2 regions of the Acidovorax sp. GW835-FHT14G06 genome follow, and region 1 is predicted to be linked to the other one. Evidence: predicted binding sites of a transcription regulator. Region 1 holds the regulator's gene; the other holds the start of a gene.
The links. Region 1 encodes sigma-54, which starts transcription at its own class of promoters, with help from an activator protein. Its sites were predicted from a motif close to TGGCANGNAANCTGCTTT; they were not measured.
Positions count from the first base shown of each region.

Region 2: AC1Q64_RS11705 (ammonium transporter) is a predicted target of sigma-54. The motif match lies at 5,045-5,062, and genes of this name have one in related genera.

Region 1 covers NZ_JBXAGA010000009.1:12,954-24,177, forward strand. The annotation lists gene AC1Q64_RS16545 (hybrid sensor histidine kinase/response regulator) at 1-28, opposite strand, end outside; gene AC1Q64_RS16550 (dicarboxylate/amino acid:cation symporter) at 271-1,641, shown strand; gene AC1Q64_RS16555 (DUF2214 family protein) at 1,814-2,260, shown strand; gene AC1Q64_RS16560 (PsiF family protein) at 2,354-2,647, opposite strand; gene AC1Q64_RS16565 (hypothetical protein) at 2,780-3,301, opposite strand; gene argS (arginine--tRNA ligase) at 3,412-5,121, shown strand; gene AC1Q64_RS16575 (SPOR domain-containing protein) at 5,137-5,793, shown strand; gene AC1Q64_RS16580 (thiol:disulfide interchange protein DsbA/DsbL) at 5,886-6,542, shown strand; gene lptA (lipopolysaccharide transport periplasmic protein LptA) at 6,650-7,309, shown strand; gene lptB (LPS export ABC transporter ATP-binding protein) at 7,321-8,118, shown strand; gene AC1Q64_RS16595 (RNA polymerase factor sigma-54) at 8,291-9,892, shown strand; gene AC1Q64_RS16600 (glutaredoxin domain-containing protein) at 9,954-10,433, opposite strand; gene AC1Q64_RS16605 (acyl-CoA thioesterase) at 10,675-11,157, shown strand; gene AC1Q64_RS16610 (THUMP domain-containing class I SAM-dependent RNA methyltransferase) at 11,154-11,224, shown strand, end outside.
Region 2 covers NZ_JBXAGA010000006.1:29,589-40,812, reverse strand. The annotation lists gene mrdA (penicillin-binding protein 2) at 1-236, shown strand, start outside; gene AC1Q64_RS11730 (DMT family transporter) at 322-1,209, opposite strand; gene AC1Q64_RS11725 (amino acid ABC transporter ATP-binding protein) at 1,299-2,051, opposite strand; gene AC1Q64_RS11720 (amino acid ABC transporter permease) at 2,048-2,830, opposite strand; gene AC1Q64_RS11715 (ABC transporter substrate-binding protein) at 2,958-3,722, opposite strand; gene AC1Q64_RS11710 (sulfite exporter TauE/SafE family protein) at 3,984-4,742, opposite strand; gene AC1Q64_RS11705 (ammonium transporter) at 5,095-6,447, shown strand; gene AC1Q64_RS11700 (hypothetical protein) at 6,556-6,885, shown strand; gene AC1Q64_RS11695 (antibiotic biosynthesis monooxygenase family protein) at 6,922-7,272, opposite strand; gene AC1Q64_RS11690 (GMC family oxidoreductase) at 7,287-8,978, opposite strand; gene AC1Q64_RS11685 (MlaE family ABC transporter permease) at 9,266-10,390, shown strand; gene AC1Q64_RS11680 (ABC transporter ATP-binding protein) at 10,387-11,224, shown strand, end outside.

The DNA.
Region 1 (11,224 bases):
AGAACTGGCGAAGGCGGGGCGTGGGCATGGGAATCCAGCGGGGGGGTTGTGCGGCACCAAGGCCACTTTGGCGCGGGTAGGAGTGTGCAGCACCAGGCTGGGGACTAAGTAGTTACCCTGATTTGGTGCACGCGCTCTCCTATGAAGCCGCTCTCGACTAATACCAATAGGTTATCGGCTGAAACAAAGTGCAGCGGTACAAACGGCACCCTTGACGCGCGCCGGAGGCACCCCGGTGGTGCAGACCCGTGACCCCAGGAGACCCGTTCCATGCACAACCATTCCGCTCCCGCAGCCTCGACCTTGAAGCTGCCTTTTTACCGGCAACTGTACTTCCAGGTGGTGTTCGCCATCGTCCTGGGCGTTCTGCTGGGCCATTTCGAGCCGTCCTACGGCGAGGCGCTCAAGCCGCTGGGTGACGCGTTCATCAAGCTGGTCAAGATGATCATCGCTCCGGTGATCTTCCTGACCATCGTGACCGGCATCGCTGGCATGTCGCAGCTCTCCACCGTGGGCCGCGTGTTCGGCAAGGCCATGGCGTACTTCCTGTTCTTCTCCACGCTGGCCCTGGTGGTGGGCCTGGTGGTGGCCAACGTGGTGCAGCCCGGCGCGGGCATGAACATCAATGTGGCCGACCTGGACCAGACGGCTGTGAAGGGCTACGTGGCCAAGTCGCACGAGATGACGCTCACGGGCTTTGCGATGGACATCATCCCCAAGACGCTGGTGAGCCCGTTCGTGGGCGACAACATCCTGCAGGTGCTGCTGGTGGCCGTGCTGTTTGGCATTGGCCTGGCCATGGTGGGTGAGGCAGGCCGTCCGGTGCTGAACTTTCTGGACGCGCTGACGACGCCTGTGTTCAAGGTGGTGGGCATCGTGATGAAGGCCGCGCCCCTGGGTGCGTTTGGTGCCATGGCGTTCACCATTGGCAAGTTTGGCCTGGGCTCGCTGGTCAATCTGGCCTGGCTGGTGGGTTCGTTCTACATCACCTCGCTGCTGTTTGTGGTGGTGATCCTGGGCTTTGTGGCGCGCCTGTGTGGCTTCTCGGTGTTCAAGCTGATCCGCTACCTCAAGGCCGAGCTGATGCTGGTGCTGGGCACGTCTTCGTCTGAATCGGCCCTGCCGTCGCTGATGGAAAAGATGGAAAAGGCCGGTTGCAGCAAGTCGGTGGTGGGCCTCGTGGTGCCCACGGGCTACTCGTTCAACCTGGACGGCACCAACATCTACATGACGCTGGCCGCGCTGTTCATCGCCCAGGCCACCAACACCGAGCTGACGCTGGGCCACCAGGTGGCGCTGTTGCTGGTGGCGATGCTGTCTTCCAAGGGCGCAGCGGGTGTGACGGGCGCGGGCTTCATCACCCTGGCCGCCACCCTGGCCGTGGTGCCCGAAGTGCCCGTGGCCGGCATGGCGCTGATTCTGGGCGTGGACCGCTTCATGAGCGAATGCCGCTCGCTGACGAATTTCATCGGCAACGCCGTGGCCACGGTGGTTGTCTCCCGCTGGGAAAACGCGCTGGACCAGGAACGCCTGGACGCGGCGATGAATGGCCATCCGCTGCCACTCGCGGTGTCAGCGGCGTCGGCGCCCGTGGTGCCGGCGGATGTGCCTGTGGCCACGGTGGCGCGCACTGTGGCTTGATGGTTGGCACTTGCTGAATCTGCGCTCCCAGCGGCGCGGGCTTTCGGGCCCGAGCCGTTTTTCGTTGAGCGCGTTGAGCCCACGCCATCGCGCACAATGGTGGCCCTGCCGGACGGCACTGTGAGCGCTTGGCGCGGCGCAGTGGCCTCGGGCGCTACAAGGAATCCGCACCATGACCCTCGAAGCCTTCCTGGCTGCCTTTCACCTTCTGGCCATCCTGACCTTTGTGGTTTTCCTGTCCAGCCAGGCGGCGCTGTGCCGCATCGAGTGGCTCAATGCCGCCGTGGTCGAGCGGCTGGCCCGGCTGGATGTGATCTACGGTGTGGCCGGGGCGGTGATGATTGGCAGTGGTCTGGCCCGGTTGATCTGGGGCGTCAAGGGCGCGTCGTGGTACCTGTCGCAGCCCCTGTTTCACATCAAGATCACCCTGGTGCTGGCCATGGTCCTGTTGTCGTTTGTGCCTTCGGCCGCGTTTCGCCGCTGGCGCCAGAACCTGCGCAGCACCGGCGCGCTGCCGCCCGCCACGGAAGTCGCGCGGGTGCGCCGCCTGGTGATGATCCAGTCGCATGTGCTGCCCGTGGTGGCTGTGATTGCGGTGTTCTGGGCGCGCGGCTGGTAAGTGCAAGTACCCCATAAAAAAAAGCCCGCCAGGCTTGCTGCTGGCGGGCTTTTCTTTTGAGGGCGCACCGAGGAAGGTGCACTGTGCGCGAATTTACTTCTTCAGGCACTCGCTCATGAAGGCCTTGCGCTCATCGCCCTTGAGGGTCTTGGCCTTGGCATCAGCGTTGCAGGTTTTCATCTTGTCCTGCTGGGTGGCGGGCTTGTTGCTCAGGCAGGTCTTCATGAACGCCTTGCGCTCGTCGCCTTTCATCTCTCCGGCGTCCTTGTTGCAGGTCGCCATCTTCGATTGCTGCTTGGTGGGGGCCTTGGCGTCTTCGGCGGCGTGGGCACCAAAGCCCACTGACAGGGCCAGTCCGAGTGCAGTCAAGGAAAGAAGCTTTTTCATGGAATCTCCTGGTGTGAATGCGTTATGGGGGGTCCCGGGGGCATTGCACCATAGAACATGGCGTGCGACAACGCGCACAAGTCCTGACAACCCAATACGCAGCGTGCGGCAAGAGCCGGGTGCGTTGATCTCTCAGAGAGTGCGGGGTTTGGGCGCTGCGGCTGCATGGAACGCCTTGAGCGCGGTCTGGATCTGCCGGGTGTCGTAGGCCAGGCCTCCCAGGAAAAACACCACATCTCCCCGCTGCTGCCAGCGTTGCAGCGCTTTGAAGATCACGCGCAACGCAGAGTCCTTGTGGCCAGGGCGCAGCTTGACAAGGATCACGTTCTCATAATTGTCCAGGTGCACACGTTCCATGGCCTCCCAGGGCACGGTGTGCGGGTCGTCCTGGCGCAGGTCGGTGATGCCGGTGGCGTCGATGACCACCGCAGGGTCTCGTACCCGGTAGGCCTCCAGGGTGGACCTGCCCAGGGTTCCGCCTACACAGAACGCCACAAACGCGGCGCACAAGCAGAGGATCGTGAGCAGCCGGTCATTCGATACAGCCGCCCAATACAGCGAAAAGGCCAGACACGCGAGCACCAGCAGGGTAAAAGGCACCTGAAACACCAAGGTCCAGCGGCGCCGGTAGAGCATGATGGGCTGAGGCTGCATGCGCTTTCTCCTGTGGAATGGGCACTATTGTCCATTGTGCCTTTGGCTGTGGGACCGCCTCTGGTGGCAGGTCCGGCGCCTTGCGGCTGGCGCACCCGTAAAATCCGCCGATGCTCACAGCCAAAAATGAATTGCTCGCTGCGCTCGCAGCCGAGCTGGAAAACCTGTCCCCCGGCGCTGGCGCCAAGGCGGCATTTGAATCTCCCAAGGTGGCGGCCCATGGCGACTTCGCCTGCACCGCAGCCATGCAACTGGCCAAGCCCCTCAAGCTCAACCCGCGCGCACTGGGAGAGCAGCTCAAGACCGCACTCGAAGCCACGCCTGCCTTTCAGCGCTGGGTGTCCGCCATCGAAATCGCGGGCCCTGGCTTTCTGAACATCCGCCTCCAACCCGCCGCCAAGCAGGAAGTGGTGCGTGAGGTGCTGGCTGCGGGCGAGCGCTTTGGTTACCAGGCCAGCAATGGCCAGCAGGTGCTGGTCGAGTTCGTGTCGGCCAACCCCACGGGCCCGCTGCACGTGGGCCACGGCCGCCAGGCCGCGCTGGGCGATGCCATCTGCAACCTGTTCAGCACCCAGGGCTGGAAGGTGCACCGCGAGTTCTATTACAACGACGCGGGCGTGCAGATCGACACTCTGACCAAGAGCACGCAGCTGCGCGCCAAGGGTTTCAAGCCCGGAGACGACTGCTGGCCTACCGACAGCGACAACCCGCTGGCCAAGAACTTCTACAACGGTGACTACATCGCCGACATTGCCGAGGCCTTCAAGGCCAAGGCCACCGTCAAGGCCGACGACCGCGAGTTCACGGCCAATGGCGATGTGGAGGATTACGACAATATCCGCCAGTTTGCGGTGGCCTACCTGCGCAACGAGCAAGACAAGGACCTGCAGGCGTTCAACCTGCACTTTGATGAGTACTACCTGGAATCGAGCCTGTACACCAGCGGCCGCGTCGAGGCTGCCGTGAACAAGCTCGTGGCCAACGGCAAGACGTATGAGCAAGACGGCGCGCTGTGGCTCAAGAGCACCGACTACGGCGACGACAAGGACCGCGTCATGCGCAAGCAGGACGGCACGTTCACCTACTTCGTGCCCGACGTGGCCTACCACATTGCCAAGTGGGAGCGCGGCTTCACCAAGGTCGTCAACATCCAGGGCACGGACCACCACGGCACCATCGCCCGCGTGCGCGCCGGCCTGCAGGCGGCCGATGTGGGCATTCCGCAGGGCTACCCCGACTACGTGCTGCACACCATGGTGCGGGTGGTCAAGGGCGGCGAAGAGGTCAAGATCAGCAAGCGTGCGGGCAGCTACGTCACGCTGCGCGACCTGATCGAGTGGACCAGCAAGGATGCGGTGCGCTTTTTCCTGCTCAGCCGCAAGCCCGACACCGAGTACACCTTCGACGTGGATCTGGCCGTGGCCCAGAACAACGACAACCCGGTGTACTACGTGCAGTACGCGCATGCGCGCATCCAGTCGGTGCTGCGCGCCTGGCAAGAGGCGGGCGGTGGTGATGTGGCTTCGCTCAAGGATGTGGACCTGTCCGCGCTGGAGGGCCCTCAGGCCCAGGCGCTGATGCTGCAGCTGGCCAAGTACCCCGAGATGCTGACCGCCGCCGCAGATGGCGAGGCGCCGCACGATGTGACGTTCTACCTGCGCGACCTGGCCGCCAGTTACCACAGCTATTACGATGCCGAGCGCATCCTGGTGGATGACGAGGCGGTGAAGAAGGCGCGCCTGGCGCTGGTCGCCGCCACCGCCCAGGTATTGCACAATGGCCTGGCCGTGCTGGGCGTGTCGGCCCCAGCCAGAATGTAAGCAGTTACTACCAATATGAAAAAGCAACAGACGGGCGGGACCATTGTCGGCTTCATCGTCGGGGTCATTGTGGGCCTGGGCGCGGCGCTGGCCGTGGCCGTGTATGTGACCAAGGTGCCGGTGCCCTTCCTGAACAAGGGCAATGGTCGGGGGGCAGACATGGACGCAGCCGAATCCCAGAAGAACAAGAACTGGGATCCGAACTCGCCGCTGTATGGCAAGAATCCGGCACGTCCTGCCGCGCCACCGGTTGCAGCCGCCGCATCGTCTCCTGCATCGGCACCTGCCCCCGAGGTGCGCGCTGCCGCCTCAGCGGCCAAGCCTGCAGCGAGCAAGCCAGAGGCCAAAGCCGACGCCAAGGCCGAGAGCAAGGCAGGCGCCGATCCGCTGGGCGATCTGGCCGTGGCCAAGGCAGCGGCCAAGGGCAGTGTGGACCCGTTTGACTACTTCGTGCAGGCGGGCGCCTTCCGCACCCAGGCCGACGCAGACGCCCAGCGCGCCAAGCTGGCCATGCTGGGCTGGGAGGCCCGCGTGAGCGAGCGTGAGCAAAATGGCCGTGCGGTCTTCCGGGTGCGCATCGGCCCCTTCACCAAGCGTGACGATGCCGAGGTGCTCAAGGAAAAGCTCGATGGCGCCGGGCTGGAGTCGGCGCTGGTGCGCGTGCAGCGCTGACAGGCCTGCCAAAACGGCGTCAACGCCAGGGCTGAACTTTTTGTAAAGGGATGTCTCACATCCCCCATACCTGAACCAGGAGAGTCTTTGTCATGAAACGCCGTGAGTTTTCTTTGTCCGCCGCGTCGGCGGTTGCCGCTTCTGCCCTGACGCTGCCAGTGGCCAACCCCGCCATGGCGCAAGCCCGCCAGTTCAAGGAGGGCAAGGACTTCAAGCGGCTGGACAAGCCCGTCGCCCCCGATGCCCCCGCTGGCAAGGTCGATGTGATCGAGTTCTTCTGGTACAGCTGTCCCCACTGCAACGCCTTTGAGCCCACGCTGGACGCCTGGGTCAAGGCCGCGCCCAAGGACCTCTCCATCCGCCGCGTGCCCGTGGCGTTCAACGCCAGCTTTGTGCCCCAGCAAAAGCTGTACTACACACTCGAAGGCATGGGCAAGCTCGACGCGCTGCACGCCAAGGTATTCCGCGCCATCCATGTGGAGAAGGCCAAGCTCGCCAAGGACGACGAAATCCTGGCCTGGGTGACCCAGCAGGGCGTGGATGCCGCCAAGTTCAAGGAAGTCTATGGTTCCTTCAGCGTGGCCAACCAGGTGCGTCGCGCCTCGCAGCTGCAAGATTCGTATGGCGTCGAAGGCGTGCCGTCCATGGGCGTGGCGGGCAAGTACTACACCGACGGCACGATGGCTGGCAGCATGCAGACGGTGCTGCAAGTGGTCGAATACCTGGCGGCCACGGCGCGCAAAGCCTGACAAGGTGCCGACTCTGTCGGCAAGCTGTTCCAAAAGCCCGCTGATGCGGGCTTTTTTTCGGGGTGGGTACTATCGGGTGGCTACAATCATTGCAAGATTCGTGCCCTATGACCCACCGCCTACTCCCCCTCCTGTTGCTCGCAGCCCTGACCGGTCTTGCGGGTATGGCACACGCCGAAAAGGCCGACCGTGCCAAGCCCATGAACATCGAGGCCGACGCCCTGCGCCACGATGAACTCAAGCAGACCAGCGTGTTCTCGGGCCGCGTGGTGATGACCAAAGGCACCATCGTGTTGCGCGGTGCGCGGCTGGATGTGCGCCAGGACGCCGACGGTTACCAATACGGCGTGGTCACGGCCGAGGCGGGCAAACGGGCGTTTTTCCGCCAAAAGCGCGACACCGTAGCTGGAGTGCCAGACGAGTTCATCGAAGGCGAGAGCGAGGTCATCGAGTACGACGGCAAAGCCGACAACGTGCGCTTCATCACCCGCGCCGAACTCCGCCGCTACCGTGGGTCGGTACTGAACGACGAGATCACCGGTGCCGTGATCGTCTATAACAACCTCACCGACGTGTTCACGGTGGACGGCCAGAGGGCACCAGCGTCGTCTGCTGCCGCAGGCGACACGCCAGCGTCCGGTGGCCGCGTGCGTGCCGTGCTGGCGCCCAAAGACCCGCCGTCCGGCGCGGCGGCCCCAGCCGCAGTGCCTGACGCGCCCGCACCGGCGCTGCGCCCCAGCAACAGCCTTGGCGGCGGCGCCAAGTGAGCGGGCCCGCTGTGAGTACTGGTCCTGATACCCGGGCTGATAACCGCCTGGGGCCCGATTCCCAGTCGGGCAGCCGCCTGGAGGTTCAGCACCTGGCCAAGTCCTATGGCAGCCGCAAGGTCGTCAAGGATGTGTCGCTGGTGGTGCAAAAAGGCGAGGTCGTGGGGCTGCTGGGCCCCAACGGCGCGGGCAAGACCACGTCCTTCTACATGATCGTGGGCCTGGTGCGCAGCGATGCGGGCGACATCCGTATCGACGGCCACTCGGTGGCCCACATGCCCATCCACCGCCGCTCACGGCTGGGGCTGTCGTACCTGCCGCAGGAAGCCTCCATTTTCCGCAAGCTCACCGTCGAAGAAAACGTGCGTGCAGTGCTGGAGCTGCAGCGTGCCGACGACGGCCAGCCGCTGACGCGCGACGCCATCGAGGAGCGCCTGACGGCCCTGTTGCAAGAGCTGCGTGTGGACCACCTGCGTGCATCGCCTGCCCTGGCCTTGTCCGGTGGCGAGCGCCGCCGCGTCGAGATCGCCCGCGCCCTCGCCACCCAGCCGCGCTTTATCCTGCTGGACGAGCCCTTTGCGGGCATTGACCCCATCGCCGTGATCGAGATCCAGCGCATCATCGGCTTCCTCAAGGCACGCGGCATTGGTGTGCTGATCACCGACCACAACGTGCGCGAGACGCTGGGCATCTGCGACCACGCCTTCATCATCAGCGACGGCCGCGTGCTGGCGCAGGGCACCCCCTCCGAGATCGTGGACAACGCCGAAGTGCGCCGTGTGTACCTCGGCGAACACTTCAGGATGTAGACATGGCCCCCACGCTTGTCACTTTGTGTACTGCGCTGCCTCCTGAGGGGGCTTTCGCGCCTTGGGGCGGCCCGGCGGCGCAGCACTGTGCCCCCACGCTCCCCGCTGCGCGTGGTTCGCTGCCCCCCAAGGGGGCTTTCGCGCCTTGGGGCGGCCCGGCGGCGCTCAATCAATGAAGCCTGGACTCTCGCTGCGCGTCTCGCAGCACCTTGCATTGACCCCCCAGCTCCAGCAGTCCATCCGGCTGCTGCAGTTGTCCACGCTCGAACTCTCGCAGGAAGTCGAGCAGATGCTCGACGAAAACCCGTTCCTCGAACGCAATGCCGACGAAGCACCGCGCGAGGAGTTTGGTCTGGAAGCCGCCGATACGCCCGCGCAGGCCGACGACTACGGTGCCGATGATGCTATGTTTTCAGGAGCTGTCAGTGCAAACAGTACCAGCACTGAGAGCCAAAACGAGGCTGAAATCCCCGGTGGAGGCGCCGACGAGCCCGACTGGAGCGGCGACGGCACCGTTGAGATGGCGCCCAACGACGCCGAGTGGGGCGGCGACGCCCCGGCACGCACCCGCAACGATGCGGAAGGCGACGGGGCCGACGCTACCGAGCTGGCCCGCTCGCAAGAATCGCTCACCGCCTTTCTGCACCGCCAGGCGCTGTCGCTGCGGCTGTCTGAAGTGGACACGGCCGCGCTGCGTTTTCTCATCGAATCGCTGAACGACGATGGCTACCTCGAAGAGCCGCTCGAAGAGCTGGCCATCAGCCTGGCCGGGCCCGACGATCTGGAGCAGATTGAGGAGCTGGTGCACCGCTTCACCGTGGCCCAGCGGCTTCTGCAAAGCCTGGAGCCTGTGGGCGTGGGCGCGCGCAACCTGGCCGAATGCCTGACGCTGCAGCTCACGGCCCTGGCCGCCGACGAAGACAGCGATGCCGACCCGGACACGGTGCGTACAGCACTCTCGATCTGCCAGCAGCCGCTGGAGATGCTGGCCCGCCGCGACATCCGTCGCCTGACGCTGCTGTGCAGCGAAGGCGGCGCCAGCGGCGAAGAGCGCACGCGTGCCGCCATGGCGCTGATCGCACGGCTGGAGCCCCGCCCCGGCCGCCGCTTTGCCGATGTAGAGCGCAACATCATCATCCCCGACGTCATCGTGCGCAAAGCCGGGCGTGCCAATGGGCACAGCGGGCAGCACAACTTCATCGTGCAGCTCAACCCCGACGTGATGCCGCGCCTGCGCGTGCACGACATCTACGCTGGCGCACTGCGCGGCCACAAGGGCGGCGAGGGACATCAGGGCATGCAGCAGCGCCTGCAGGAGGCGCGATGGTTCATCAAGAACATCCAGCAGCGCTTTGACACCATCCTGCGCGTCTCGCGCGCCATCGTCGAGCGGCAGAAGAACTTCTTCACCCACGGCGAACTGGCCATGCGCCCGCTGGTGCTGCGCGACATCGCCGACGAGCTGGGCCTGCACGAGTCCACCATCAGCCGCGTGACCACCGCCAAGTACATGGCCACACCGATTGGCACCTACGAGCTCAAATATTTCTTTGGCTCGGGTCTGGGCACCGAGACCGGCGGCAATGCATCGAGCACCGCCGTGCGCGCGCTCATCAAGCAGTTCGTGTCTGCCGAAAACCCCGCCAAGCCGCTGTCCGACAGCCAGATTGCCGAGATGCTCAAGGAGCAGGGCATCGAGTGCGCACGCCGCACGGTGGCCAAGTACCGCGAGGCGCTCAAGATCGCGCCGGCCAATCTGCGCAAGGCGTTGTAGTGCTCAACGCATTGAAGAGCATAAGCCTCCCTCAACGCCCTGAACGCAGGATGCTGACGGATTACTTGCGCGCCATGAATACCGCGTCATACGCCTGGGGTGTGAACCCGGCGATTTTCTGGCCGTTGGTCAGCAAGACTGGCACACCTCTGGCACCCAGTTGCTTGAACGCAGCCTTGCCAGAAGGCGTGTCGATGTCCAACTCCCGGTAGGCGATGCCCTTGTTAGTCAGATAGGCCTTGGCCGCCTTGCAGTAACCGCACCAGGTGGCCATATAAAGCACCACATCGCCTCGTGCGATTGCGACCTGTGGGGTGTCGGGGGTTGCTGCTTGGGGAGTGGAGGCCGCGCCTGGCACCACGCTGACTGGCAGGTTTTCCAGCTTCATCGTTTTCTCTACGGCTCCAGTCACCGGTGGCTGGTCGCTGTAGACCACCCTGCCGTCTACTCCCACTGATTTGTAGAGTGTTTGAGCGTTGGCAGCCAGAGGCATCACTGCCAGCGCCAGGGTGGTCAGCAGGGTCCGAACAAAAAGGCGCATGAGGGGGCTCCGGTAAAATCCACTGCCCGAGAGCATACGAGACAGTGGCGCCCGGCTCACAGGACTCGTGCGCAACACCCCCATGCAGCGGCACGGGCGCCACGGTGTGGATGGGCTGGTGACCCCCGCGTGCTTCTCATCGGGTGCCTGGAAGGCAGACATTGTCTGTCGCGCAATGCGCTATGTCCGCCGTTGGTACCCGTCCCCCCGCTTCCTGTTTTGCCCTACCACTTTCCGCCCCATGGCCCGCATCGTCTTCGACCTTCCCGCGCACTTCGGTTTTGCCACCGAACTGCAGATCTACATCAGCCACGTCAACCAGGGCGGGCATCTGGACAACGCCCAGCTGCTCAGCCTGGTGTCCGAAGCGCGCGTGCGCTTTTTCCAGTCCCTGGGCTACCCTGAGGCCGATGTGGGCGGGCTGTCCATCGTGGTGGGCGACATCGTGGCGCAGTACAAGTCCGAAGGTTTTCATGGCGAGACCATGCGCGTGGAGATGGCGCCTGCGGACTTCAACCGCTATGGGTTTGACCTGGTCTTTTGCATGACCGAGAAGGCCTCAGGCCGCGAGGTGGCGCGCGGCAAGATTGGCATCGTCTTCATCGGCAAGGCCAGCCGCAAGGTCGCCCCGATCCCTGACTCCATCCGCCAGTTGCTGCTGGCCCGCGCGGGCACGCCGGATTCCCATGCATTGTCCGAGCGCGTATCCTCCCCATCGACATGAACCAACTCCAACTTTTTCTCCCTTGCGCCGCCGGTGTCGAGGGCTTTCTGGCCGACGAGGTGCATGG
Region 2 (11,224 bases), on a different contig from region 1:
CGCTGTTTGCGGCCTTTGCCCCGGCCGAGAACCCCACCATCGCCCTGGCCGCCATTGTGGAGAACGCAGGCTTTGGTGCTGCCCACGCCGCCCCGATTGCGCGGCGCGTGTTTGACTACTGGCTGCTGGGCGAGTACCCCAGCGAAGAAGACATCGCCGCCGTGCAAAAGGGCCTGGCCAGTGCGCCCATGGGCAAGCCCCGCAAGGCCAGCGAGGTGCCGTTGGTCGCTCCTTGATCTGGCGCTGGATTGCTATTAAATTGATAGCTATTGACGCAGTATCGACTAGCGCTACAAGCTGTTTTTGCTTCAAAAGCGCCTGCTAGGCACCGGCAGCGCGCGGTGACGGCTGAAGCTGGCTGAACACCAGCGCCGCCACAATCAGCGCCGCCCCGCTCAGCCCGGCCCAGCCCAGCTGCTCGCCCAGCAACATCCACGCCGTGAGTGCGGCAAACACCGGCTCCAGCCCGAACACGATGGCGCTGCGCATGGCGTCCACGCGCTGCTGGCCCCAGGCCTGCAGCGTCACCACCACCACGCTGGCCAGCAGGCCCAGGTACAGCAAGGCCAGCAAGGCGTCCACCGGCAGCTGGGCGGCAGAGTGCAGCCACTCCATGTTGCCGCTTTGCACCAGCAACAGCGCAGTGGAGGCCAGTGCCATCACTGTGGCCTGCGCGGCGGCCATGCGGGTGGCACGCAGGGGCTGTGCGGCCGTGCGGCGCGCGCATTCCTCCAGCGCCAGGATGTACAGCGCATAGAACACGGTGCTGGCCAGCGTCAGCGTATCGCCCAGGTTCCAGGGCTCGTTCTCGTGGAACATCAGCGCCATGCCTGCCAGCGCCATCACGCAGGCGCCCCACAGGCGCCAGCCGTAGCGCCGCCCCAGCGCTGCCATGGCGATCAGCGGCACCACCAGCACGTTGAGCCCGGTGACAAAGGCATTGCGGTTGCTGCTGGTGCGTGCAAGGCCCTCGATCTGCAGCCAGAACGCCAGGAACAGCAGCAACCCCAGCGCGCAGCCCCAGCGCCGCTCGTGGCGCAGCATGCCGCGCCACAGCGGCGCCAGCACCAGCAGTGCGATCACAAACCGCAGCCAGATGATCTGCAGTGCGTCGAGGTGCGCCGAGAGCAGTTTCATCGCCGGGAAGGTGGTGCCCCACACCACGGTCACAGCCAGCAGGGCCATCAGGCCCCAGCGTTCAGTACGCATCGACAAATTCCTAAATACCAAAAAAGAAAAAAGGGCCGCCGGTTGCCCGGCGGCCTCTGCGTTGCAGTGCAGTCCGGTGCGGACGGGGCTCAGTGGCTGACCTGGCCCAGGAACGCGCGGATGCGGTCGTTGGCCGGGTTGCTGAAGAACTCCTGCGGCGGCGCATCGTGCGCGATGCGACCCTGGTCGAAGAACATGACCCGGTCTGCCACCTCGCGCGCAAAGCCCATTTCGTGGGTGACCACGATCATGGTCATGCCGCCACGGGCCAGGCCGCGCATCACGTCCAGCACTTCCTTGACCATCTCGGGGTCCAGCGCCGAGGTGGGCTCGTCGAACAGCATCACCTTGGGTTGCATGGCCAGTGCGCGGGCAATGGCCACCCGCTGCTGCTGCCCGCCCGACAGCTGCCAGGGGTACTTGTGCGCATGGTCCTGCATGCCCACGCGGCGCAGCAGCTGCATGGCCTCGTCGTTGGCCTGGGTGCGCGGGGTGCGGCGAATGCGGCGGGGCGCCAGCGTCACGTTGTCCAGCACGCTCATGTGGCCGAACAGGTTGAACTGCTGGAACACCATGCCCACCTCGCAGCGCTGGCGCTGCAGGGTGGTGAGGTCGTCGCACACCTCCACGCCATCGATGGTGATGCGCCCGCTGTCGTGGGGCTCCAGGCGATTGATGGCGCGCAGCAGCGTGCTCTTGCCCGAGCCCGAGGCGCCAATGATCACCGTCACCTCGCCGGTGTGGAACACGGTGGACACGTCCTTGAGCACCTGGTGCGCGCCAAACGACTTGCACACGCGCTCGGCCACGATGTAGGGCTTGGGTGGAACGTTGGAGTTCATTGGTTGCGGCCCTCCACGTCAAAGCGGTACTCGACGGCGTTGGAGATCTGTGTGACCAGTGTGGTCAGCAGCAGGTAGGTGATGGCCACCGTGGTCAGCGTGGCGATGGGCTGGAACGTGGCCGACTGGATGCGGTTGCCCACGTTGGTCAGCTCCACCACGCCGATGGCGTAGGCCAGCGAAGAGTCCTTGAGCAGCGCCACAAAGTTGCTCACCAGCGGCGGCAACGAGATCTTGAACGCCTGCGGAAACACCACGTCCATGAACACATGCATGCGGCCCAGGCCCAGCGCCCGGGCGGCCTCGGTCTGCCCGCGTGGCACGGCCAGCAGGCCCGCGCGCAGGGCTTCGGCGTTGTAGGCGCCCACATTGAGTCCCAACGCCACGACGGCGGCGGCAAAGTCGGGCAGGTTCAGCCCTGGCACCAGCACCGGCAGCGCAAAGTACACAAACAGGATCTGCACCAAGAGCGGTGTGCCGCGAATCGCCCAGATGTACACGCCAGCAATCCAGCGCACGGGCGTCCAGCGGGCGGTGCGGGCCAGCGCCGCAGCTGTGCCCAGCACCAGGCCCACGGCACCGCTGACCAGCGTGAGCCACAGCGTGGTGCGCGCACCTTCAGAAAACGCCTGGGCATTGGGGCCGATGGGGTCAGGGAAGAACGACAGCAATTGGCCCAGCAACGAGAGGGCCAGCACCATCACCACCAGTGCAGCGACCAGCGTGGCATTGCTGCGCTGCTGTCGGGACCAGCTTTGTGGCCAAAGAGCGAGAAGCATGGATCAGACGACCAGAAGGTCTTGGTTGGAAATCGGACTGGGGCAGGGCGATCATGCGCCCGCCACCAGAAACGGCAAAGGGTGCGCAGCTGGCCCGAGCCCTCTGCGCACCCCATGTGCCATCACATCAGTTGCAGCGCACGTCTTCGTTGAAATACTTCTTGGAGACGGCGGCGTAGCTGCCATCGGCCAGCACTTCGGTGAACGCCTTGTTCCAGGCATCGGCCAGGCCGGTGTTGCCCTTGGCCATGGCGGGGGCGATGCGCTCGATGAACAGCATGTCGCCCAGCTTGAAGCCGGCTTTGGCGTTCTTGGCAGCGGCTTCCTTGGCCACGAACTTGTCGCTGACCCAGGCGTCCACGCGCTTGGAGATCAGGGCACGCTGGGCGTCGGTGTCTTGCGGGAAGTTCTTCACTTCCTTCACGCCGCTGACCTTCTTGACCTGCTCCAGGTAGCTGGTGCCGGTTTGCACGGCCACGACCTTGCCGGTCAGGTCCTTGGCGTTGCGGATCTTGTCGTCCATGGCCACGATGATGCCGCCCGAGCAGTAGTGGGGGTTGGCAAAGGTCACGGCCTTGGAGCGCTCGTCGGTCACACCGTGCGAGGCGATCACGGCGTCCCAGCGGCTCTGGCCCAGGCCGGTCAGCAGGGCGTCAAAGCCGAGCGTTTTCCATTCGAGCTTCAGGCCCATCTTCTTGACCACCAGCTCCGCCACTTCCACCTCGAAACCCGTGAGCTTGGTGCCTTCGAAGTAGTTGAAGGGGGCAAACTGGCCCTCGGTGGCCACGATGATCTTGCCGTCCTTCTTGACTTCGTCCAGCGTGCGGGCCTGGACGGCGAGGGCAGCGCACAGCGCCACGGCGGTGACAACGGCAGACTTGAAAAATTGCATGACAGGTTCCTGTGGGGGTGGTTCAGGTACAAAAAATCCGGCCTGCGGGTAGGCAGGCCGGAGCGGGTGGATGCGGACATCGCCATTGGCGATGGGCCTCGTCATCAAACGGAAACGTGCGGAAATTATAGGACGCGCGTTCACATTCGGGCCATGCAGGGCAACCCCGATGACCTCGGAGCGCCCTGGTGGTAGGCCTTGCAGGGCGTTGCAAGTTGGGTGCCACCCTGGCAACCGACATCTGGTGGGGGACGTGCAGGCCTACCGCAGAAAAGCGTCGTACCCCGTCTTCAGGATCAGGGTGCTCACCACCACGATGAAGATGCCCCGCACAAAGCCGGTGCCATGCTTGAGTGCCATGTGGGTGCCCAGCAGGCTGCCCAGCACGTTGGCCACGGCCAGCGTCACCGCAAAGTGCCACCACACATGGCCCTTGGCGGCAAACAGCGCAATCGCGGCAATGTTGGTGGCGCAGTTGAGCAGCTTGGCCGACGCCGACGCATTCAGAAAGTCATAGCCCAGCAGCCGCACGAACAAGAAGACGAAGAAGCTGCCCGTGCCGGGGCCAAAGAACCCGTCGTAAAAGCCGATGAGTACGCCGATCAGGCAGGCGGCGATCACCTCGGCCCGGCCCGCAAACCGGGGGGTGTGGTGCCGCCCCAGTTCCTTCTTGGCCAGGGTGTAGAGCAACACGCCCAGCAGCACCAGGGGCAGCAGCTTGCGCAGGAAGTCGGCCGACACCACGGTGACGGCCCAGGCGCCCACGAACGAGCCCGCAAAACCAGCAGCCGCAGCAGGCAGCATGGCGGACCAGCGGATCTGCACCTTGCGGCTGTACTGCCAGGTGGCCATGGCGGTGCCCCACACCGAGGCCGCCTTGTTGGTACCCAGCAGGGTGGCTGGGGGCGCGCCCGGAAAAGCTGCAAACAGCGCGGGCACCATCACCAGTCCACCGCCTCCCACGATCGCATCCACAAAGCCCGCGAGCAGCGAGGCCAGGGTCATCAAAATCCATTCCATCGCAGGATTGTCGCACCGGGCCTGCTATCGATTCAGGACTGTTCAGGATCGAACGGGCAAGAAAAAGGCGCTGGGATCGCCAGCGCCTGAAAGGGTGCACACCTCATTGGGTGTTTGGAATGTGGTTGTTGGTAGAAAGGTTGTCTCCTCGGGCCCCTCGCTTGGCACACCGAAGCGCGCTTTCGAGTGCCGCAACTGTAACGGCTGCACCCTGCTGGTGCATTGGGGGTTTCCCGCCCCCCGTTGTTGGGCGCCGGACGAGTTGCGGGGGCGCCCGGTGTTCCGATTCGGTGGCACCTGGCTGGCATGGCTCGTGCAATGCGCTTGTAACAAATTGCGAAAGGGAGCGTGCATGCGTGCAGTCAACCACCGGGTGTTTGCGGTCGTGTCGTTGTGTCTGGGGCTGCGCACTTGTGCACTGGCCCAGAGCGTGCCAGAGGCTCCCGCAGTAGCGGCGGCCCTCACACGCCCCACCCTGGTGGCGCAGGACACGGTGAATGCCGCCCATACCGGCTGGATGATGACCTCCACCGCCCTGGTGCTGCTGATGACGCTGCCAGGCATTGCGCTGTTTTACGCAGGCATGGTGCGCAGGAAGAACGTGCTCAACACCATGGCCAGCGTGGTCGCGATTGCAGCGCTGGTCAGCCTGTTGTGGTTTGCGTTGGGGTATTCACTGGCGTTCACACCGGGCAGCGCCTGGCTTGGCGGCTGGGACCGTGCTGGCTTTGCCGGGCTCGCCTTCCAGCTGGAGGCGGGCAAGCTGTCCGTGAGCCACATTGCGCCGCTGATCCCAGAGTCTGTGTACGCGATGTTCCAGCTCACGTTCGCCATCATCACAGCCGCGCTGCTGGTGGGCGCGTTCGTGGAGCGCATGCGGTTTTCGGCCATGCTCGTCTTCATCAGCCTGTGGACGCTCGTGGTCTATGCGCCGGTGGCGCACTGGGTGTGGGAGCCGGGCGGCTGGCTGGCGCAGATGGGCGCGCTGGATTTTGCGGGCGGCTCGGTGGTGCACGTGAACGCGGGCGTGGCGGGGTTGGTGTGCGCCTGGTTTCTGGGCCGCCGCGCGGGGTATGGGCGCGAGCCGTTTGAGCCCTACAACCTGGGGCTCACCATGGCGGGTGCGGGCATGCTGTGGGTGGGCTGGTTTGGCTTCAACGCAGGCTCTGCTGTCGCGGCCGATGGGCGTGCCGGGCTGGCCATGGCAGTGACGCACCTGGCCGCTGCGGCCGGGGCGCTGTCGTGGATGCTGGGCGAGTGGGTGGTGCGCGGGCGCCCGTCGCTGCTGGGGTTGTGCTCCGGCCTGGTGGCGGGGCTGGTGGCCATTACACCCGCCGCTGGTTTTGTCACGCTGCGCTCGGCGGTGGTGATTGGCTTGGTGGCCGGGCTGGCCTGCTACTGGGGCGCGACGGGGCTCAAGCGGCTGCTGCGGGTGGATGACTCGCTCGACGTATTTGGCGTGCATGGCGTTGGCGGCATCGTGGGGTCACTGCTCACCGGTGTGCTGGCCAGCAAGACCGTGGGCGGGGTGGCGGGTAGCCTGCTGACCCAGGCCATCGGCGTGGGCGCCGTGGCGGCCTACAGCCTGGTGGTGACGGCCGCACTGCTGTGGGTCATCAACTTTGCGATGGGCCTGCGGGTGGACGAACAGAGCGAACAGACGGGGCTGGACATTGCCCAGCACCGCGAGCGCCTGGGCGCCTGAATGGGCCCTCGAGAGACCCGGCAGGCCTTCCCCGCTCCTGCATCGTTGCGCAACGCGGGCAAGCAGGTGCAGTCCGATGGATGACCCCAATGCATTAAGGAGCCGACCATGTCCGATTCCGACAAGCTGGCAATTGCCGCTCACCTGCATGTGTTGTTGCGGCGCAAAACGGGTCGTGTGACCGACACCGAATGGATGGCGGCCAATGTGGAATATGCGCTAGAGATCGTGCGGTTTGCGCGCCAGCGCGCTGTGGACGACAACGCGCCCGATCTGGCCGAGTGGGCCGACCGCCTGGAGCACGCCCTGCACGCCACTCCCCTTGCAGCGCCGCGCCGTCCGCTGCTGGATGTGGCGGCGCAGGCTGTGCGCTCGCGCCCCGCACCGACGCCTGAGCCCGCCCCCGAGGTGCCGCGCTATGTGGGCGGCATCCGCTGAACGCTGCAGCGACCTGGGCGCCGGGGCTTGCAAAGATCAGTGGGGCGCAGTGCCTTGCGTGAACAGCCCGGCCGTGGGCAGCAGCCCGGTCAGCTGGTTGTCGCCGTAGGTGCGCAGCACCTGCGCAATCACCACCTGGTAGCCATTGAGCCACTGCGCCTGCGCGGCCTTGGCCTTCAGGTGCGCGGGGTGTTGCATCAGCGTTTGCAAGGCTTCCAGCGACTGCCAGTAATACACGTTGGACACCAGGCCGTTGCCCGTATCCGTCCAGGACTCCTCGCCCAGGTAGCCGTCGATGGAACGGGCGGCGGTGGCAATCGCCTCGTCCAGGCGGTGAAAGGCGTCGTCGAACTGTTTGGTGGCAAAGATGAAAGTGGAGGAGTACATCGGCGCGATGGTACTCACGCCGCCCGCCTTGCCTGGATGATCCACTCCGCCGCCTTCTCCGCCATCATCAGCGTGGGCGAGTTGGTGTTGCCGCTGGTGATGGTGGGCATGGCGCCCGCATCCACCACGCGCAGGCCGGCCACCACGCCGCCGCGTCCGTCGCGCACCCGCAGTTGCGCATCCAGCACGGCCATGGGGTCGCCGTCGCGGCCCATCTTGGTGGTGCCCACGGGGTGGAAGATGGTGGTGGCGATGTCGCCCGCCAGGCGCGCCAGGTCTTCGTCGCTTTCAAACTGCACGCCGGGCTTCCACTCCTGCGGCTGGTACTTGGCCAGCGCGGGCTGGGCCACGATGCGGCGCGTGACGCGCAGGCTGTCGGCGGCCACCTGGCGGTCTTCGGGGGTGGAGAGGTAGTTGGGCGCGATGGCAGGCGCGGCCTTGAAATCGGCGCTCTTGATGTTCACCGTGCCCCGGCTGGTGGGGTTGAGGTTGCACACGCTGGCGGTGAAGGCCGGAAAGCCGTGCAGCGGCTCGCCAAACGCATCGAGCGACAGCGGCTGCACGTGGTATTCGATGTTGGGATAGAGCTGGTCGGGGCTGCTGCGGGTGAACGCACCGAGCTGCGAAGGCGCCATGCTCATGGGCCCGCTGCGCTTGAGCGCGTATTCGAGCCCGATCTTGGCTTTGCCGACCAGCGAGTTGGCCATGGTGTTGAGCGTCTGCACCCCTTGCACCTTGAACACTGCGCGGATCTGCAGGTGGTCCTGCAGATTGGCGCCTACCCCGGGCAGGTCCACCTTCACATCCACGCCGTGCTGGCGCAGCAGCGCAGCCGGGCCAATACCCGACAGCTGCAGCAGCTGGGGCGAGTTGACGGCGCCTGCGCTCAGGATCACCTCGCCCGCCGCGCGGGCCGTGACCATCTCGTGGCCATCCCACACCACCACGCCGGTGCAGCGCTGGGTGCCGTCGGGCTGGGTTTCGAGGATGAGCTTGGACGCCTGCGCGCTGGTCCACATCTCGAAGTTGGGCCGGCCATAGCAGGTGGGGCGTAAAAAGGCCTTGGCGGTGTTCCAGCGCCAACCGCTTTTCTGGTTGACCTCGAAGTAGCCCACGCCTTCGTTGCTGCCGCTGTTGAAGTCGTCGGTGGCGGGGATGCCGGCCTGCTGCGCGGCGTGGGCAAAGGCGTCGAGCACGTCCCAGCGCAGGCGTTGCTTTTCCACCCGCCACTCGCCGGTGCTGCCGGTGGACTTGTTGCCGTGCAGGCGTTTGAAATTTTCGTTCACGCTGCCAGGCTGGTCCAGGCGCCAGTGGTCCTCGTGACGGCGGAAGTAGGGCAGGGCGTTGTCCCAGCGCCAGCTGGCGTCGCCCGTCAGCTCAGCCCACTGATCATAGTCGCGCGCCTGGCCGCGCATGTAGATCATGCCGTTGATGCTGCTGCAGCCACCCAGCGTCTTGCCGCGTGGGTAGCGCAGCGTGCGGCCGTTCAGGCCGGCGTCGGGCTCGGTGTTGTAGAGCCAGTCGGTGCGCGGGTTGCCGATGCAGTACAGGTAGCCCACGGGGATGTGGATCCAGTGGTAGTCGTCCTTGCGGCCCGCCTCGATCAGCAGCACGCGGTGGCGGCCGTCAGCGCTCAGGCGGTTGGCGAGCAGGGCACCGGCTGTGCCCCCGCCGATGATGATGGTGTCAAACGTTGTGTCGCTCATGGAGGAGGGGCGGTGCAGATCAAGGGTGGTAACGGTGGGCCATTGTGCGGATGGGGCAGGCCCTGTCGATAGGGTGTGTGCCTATTGCTACACTTTTAGTAGCTGCTGGTGCTTGTATTGATTGCGCTTGACGCCGATTTGATAATAATTACACGCCATCGCGGCCTGTCTGTGCTTGACAGGCTGATGTCCGACAGGGCGCGCAGGATTCGCTCCGCTACCATGCACGCTCTTCCTTGCTGCTTCTTGACGACCCCACCCCTGCGGCTGCCCTGGCGGCCAGACCCATGACCGACCACGCTCCCCACATCGTCCGCGCCGATACGCCCCAAGGGCCGTGTGCGCAGCTGCGTGGGCGCTGGGGTGCGGCCGAGCTGGGCAACGCGGCGCAATGGGAGGCCGTGTCGGACCAACTGCGCGGCGCACCCCCCGCCCCCACGCTGGGCTGGGACCTGCGGGAGCTGCAGTGGCTGGACCATGTGGGCGCGCAGCTGCTGTGGAACCACTGGCAGCACGCCTGGCCCGTGCAGTTGGCCTGCACCGACAGCCAGCGCACCATGCTGGAACGGGTGGCGCAGTTCACCTGTGTTGCACCGCCGCCTGAGCCTTGGCGCCTGGGCGAACAGGTCGATCACCTGGGCGTGCTGGTGCTGCACGGTGTGGACCACGCCCGCCACTTGCTGGAGATGGTGGGCCAGCTGGTGCTGGACCTGGGGCGCCTGGCACGCGCACCGCGCAAGGGGCCATGGCGTGATGTGTCCGGCCATCTGTACCGCATGGGCGCCACGGCGCTGCCCATCACGGCGCTGGTGGGGTTCCTCATCGGTGTGGTGCTGGCCTACCTGATGAGCCTGCAGCTGCGGCAGTTTGGTGCCGAGTCGTTCATCGTCAACATCCTGGGCATCTCGCTGATCCGCGAGCTGGGGCCCATGCTGGCGGCCATCCTGGTGGCGGGCCGCTCCGGCTCGTCCATCACCGCACAGATCGGTGTGATGCGCGTGACCGAGGAGCTGGACGCCATGCGCGTGATGGGCATCCCGCACGGGTTCCGGCTGGTGATGCCGCGCACCTTGGCGCTGGCGCTGGCGATGCCGCTCATCAGCGTGTGGACCACGCTGGCGGCGTTGGCGGGCGGCATGCTGGCGGCCGACATCTCCATGGACATCTCGCCGTCGTACTTTGTGCAGGCACTGCCCGCAGCGGTAAAGATCGGCAACCTGGGCCTGGCCATGGCCAAGTCGGTGGTGTTTGGCGCGTTCATTGCGCTGATCGGCTGCCACTGGGGCCTGCGCGTCAAGCCCAACACCCAGAGCCTGGGCGAAGGCACGACGGCGTCGGTGGTGTCGTCCATCACCATGGTGATCATCGTGGACGCGCTGTTTGCCATAGCGTTCAAGAACATCGGCATATGACTGAGCGCATCGCCAAGCCCGAACACATCGCCGTCGCGCCCGGTGAGCCGCCCATCGTGGATGTGCAAGGCCTCTGGACGCAGTTTGGCAAGGGCGACGAAACCTTCACCGTGCACCAGGACCTGAACTTCACCGTGCAGCGCGGCGAGATGCTGTCGCTGGTGGGCGGGTCGGGCACGGGCAAGACGGTGTTGCTGCGCCAGATCCTGGGCCTGGCCCGGCCCACGCGCGGGCAGGTCACCGTGCTGGGCCGGCCCGCGTCCGAGATGGGGCGCGAGGGGGCAGCCAGCCGGGTGGGCATGCTGTTCCAGCACGGTGCGCTGTTCTCGGCCTTCAACGTGCTCGACAACGTGGCCTTTGCGCTGCGCGAGCAGGGCACCTTGCCCGACGACCTGGTGCGCGATGCCGCGCTGGTCAAGCTGCAGATGGTGGGCCTGCAGCCCGAACACGCCACGCGCATGCCGGCCGACCTGTCGGGGGGCATGGTTAAGCGCGTGGCGCTGGCCCGCGCGCTCATCATGGACCCACCGCTGCTGCTGCTGGACGAGCCCACGGCGGGCCTGGACCCGAGCAGCTCTGACGACTTCTGCGCGCTGCTGCGAGAGCTGCGCGCGGCGCTGGGGCTCACGGTCATCATGGTCACGCATGATCTGGATACGCTGTTCGCGCTCAGCACCCGCGTGGCGGTGCTGGCGGACAAGAAGGTCATCGTCACTGGTCCGCCGCACGAGGTGGCGCACTTTTCGCATCCGTTCATCGAGCACTTCTTCATGGGCGAACGTGGCCAACGCGCCATGGCCCCCGTGCCGCCCGTGCAGCAGGCCCCGGTGCAGA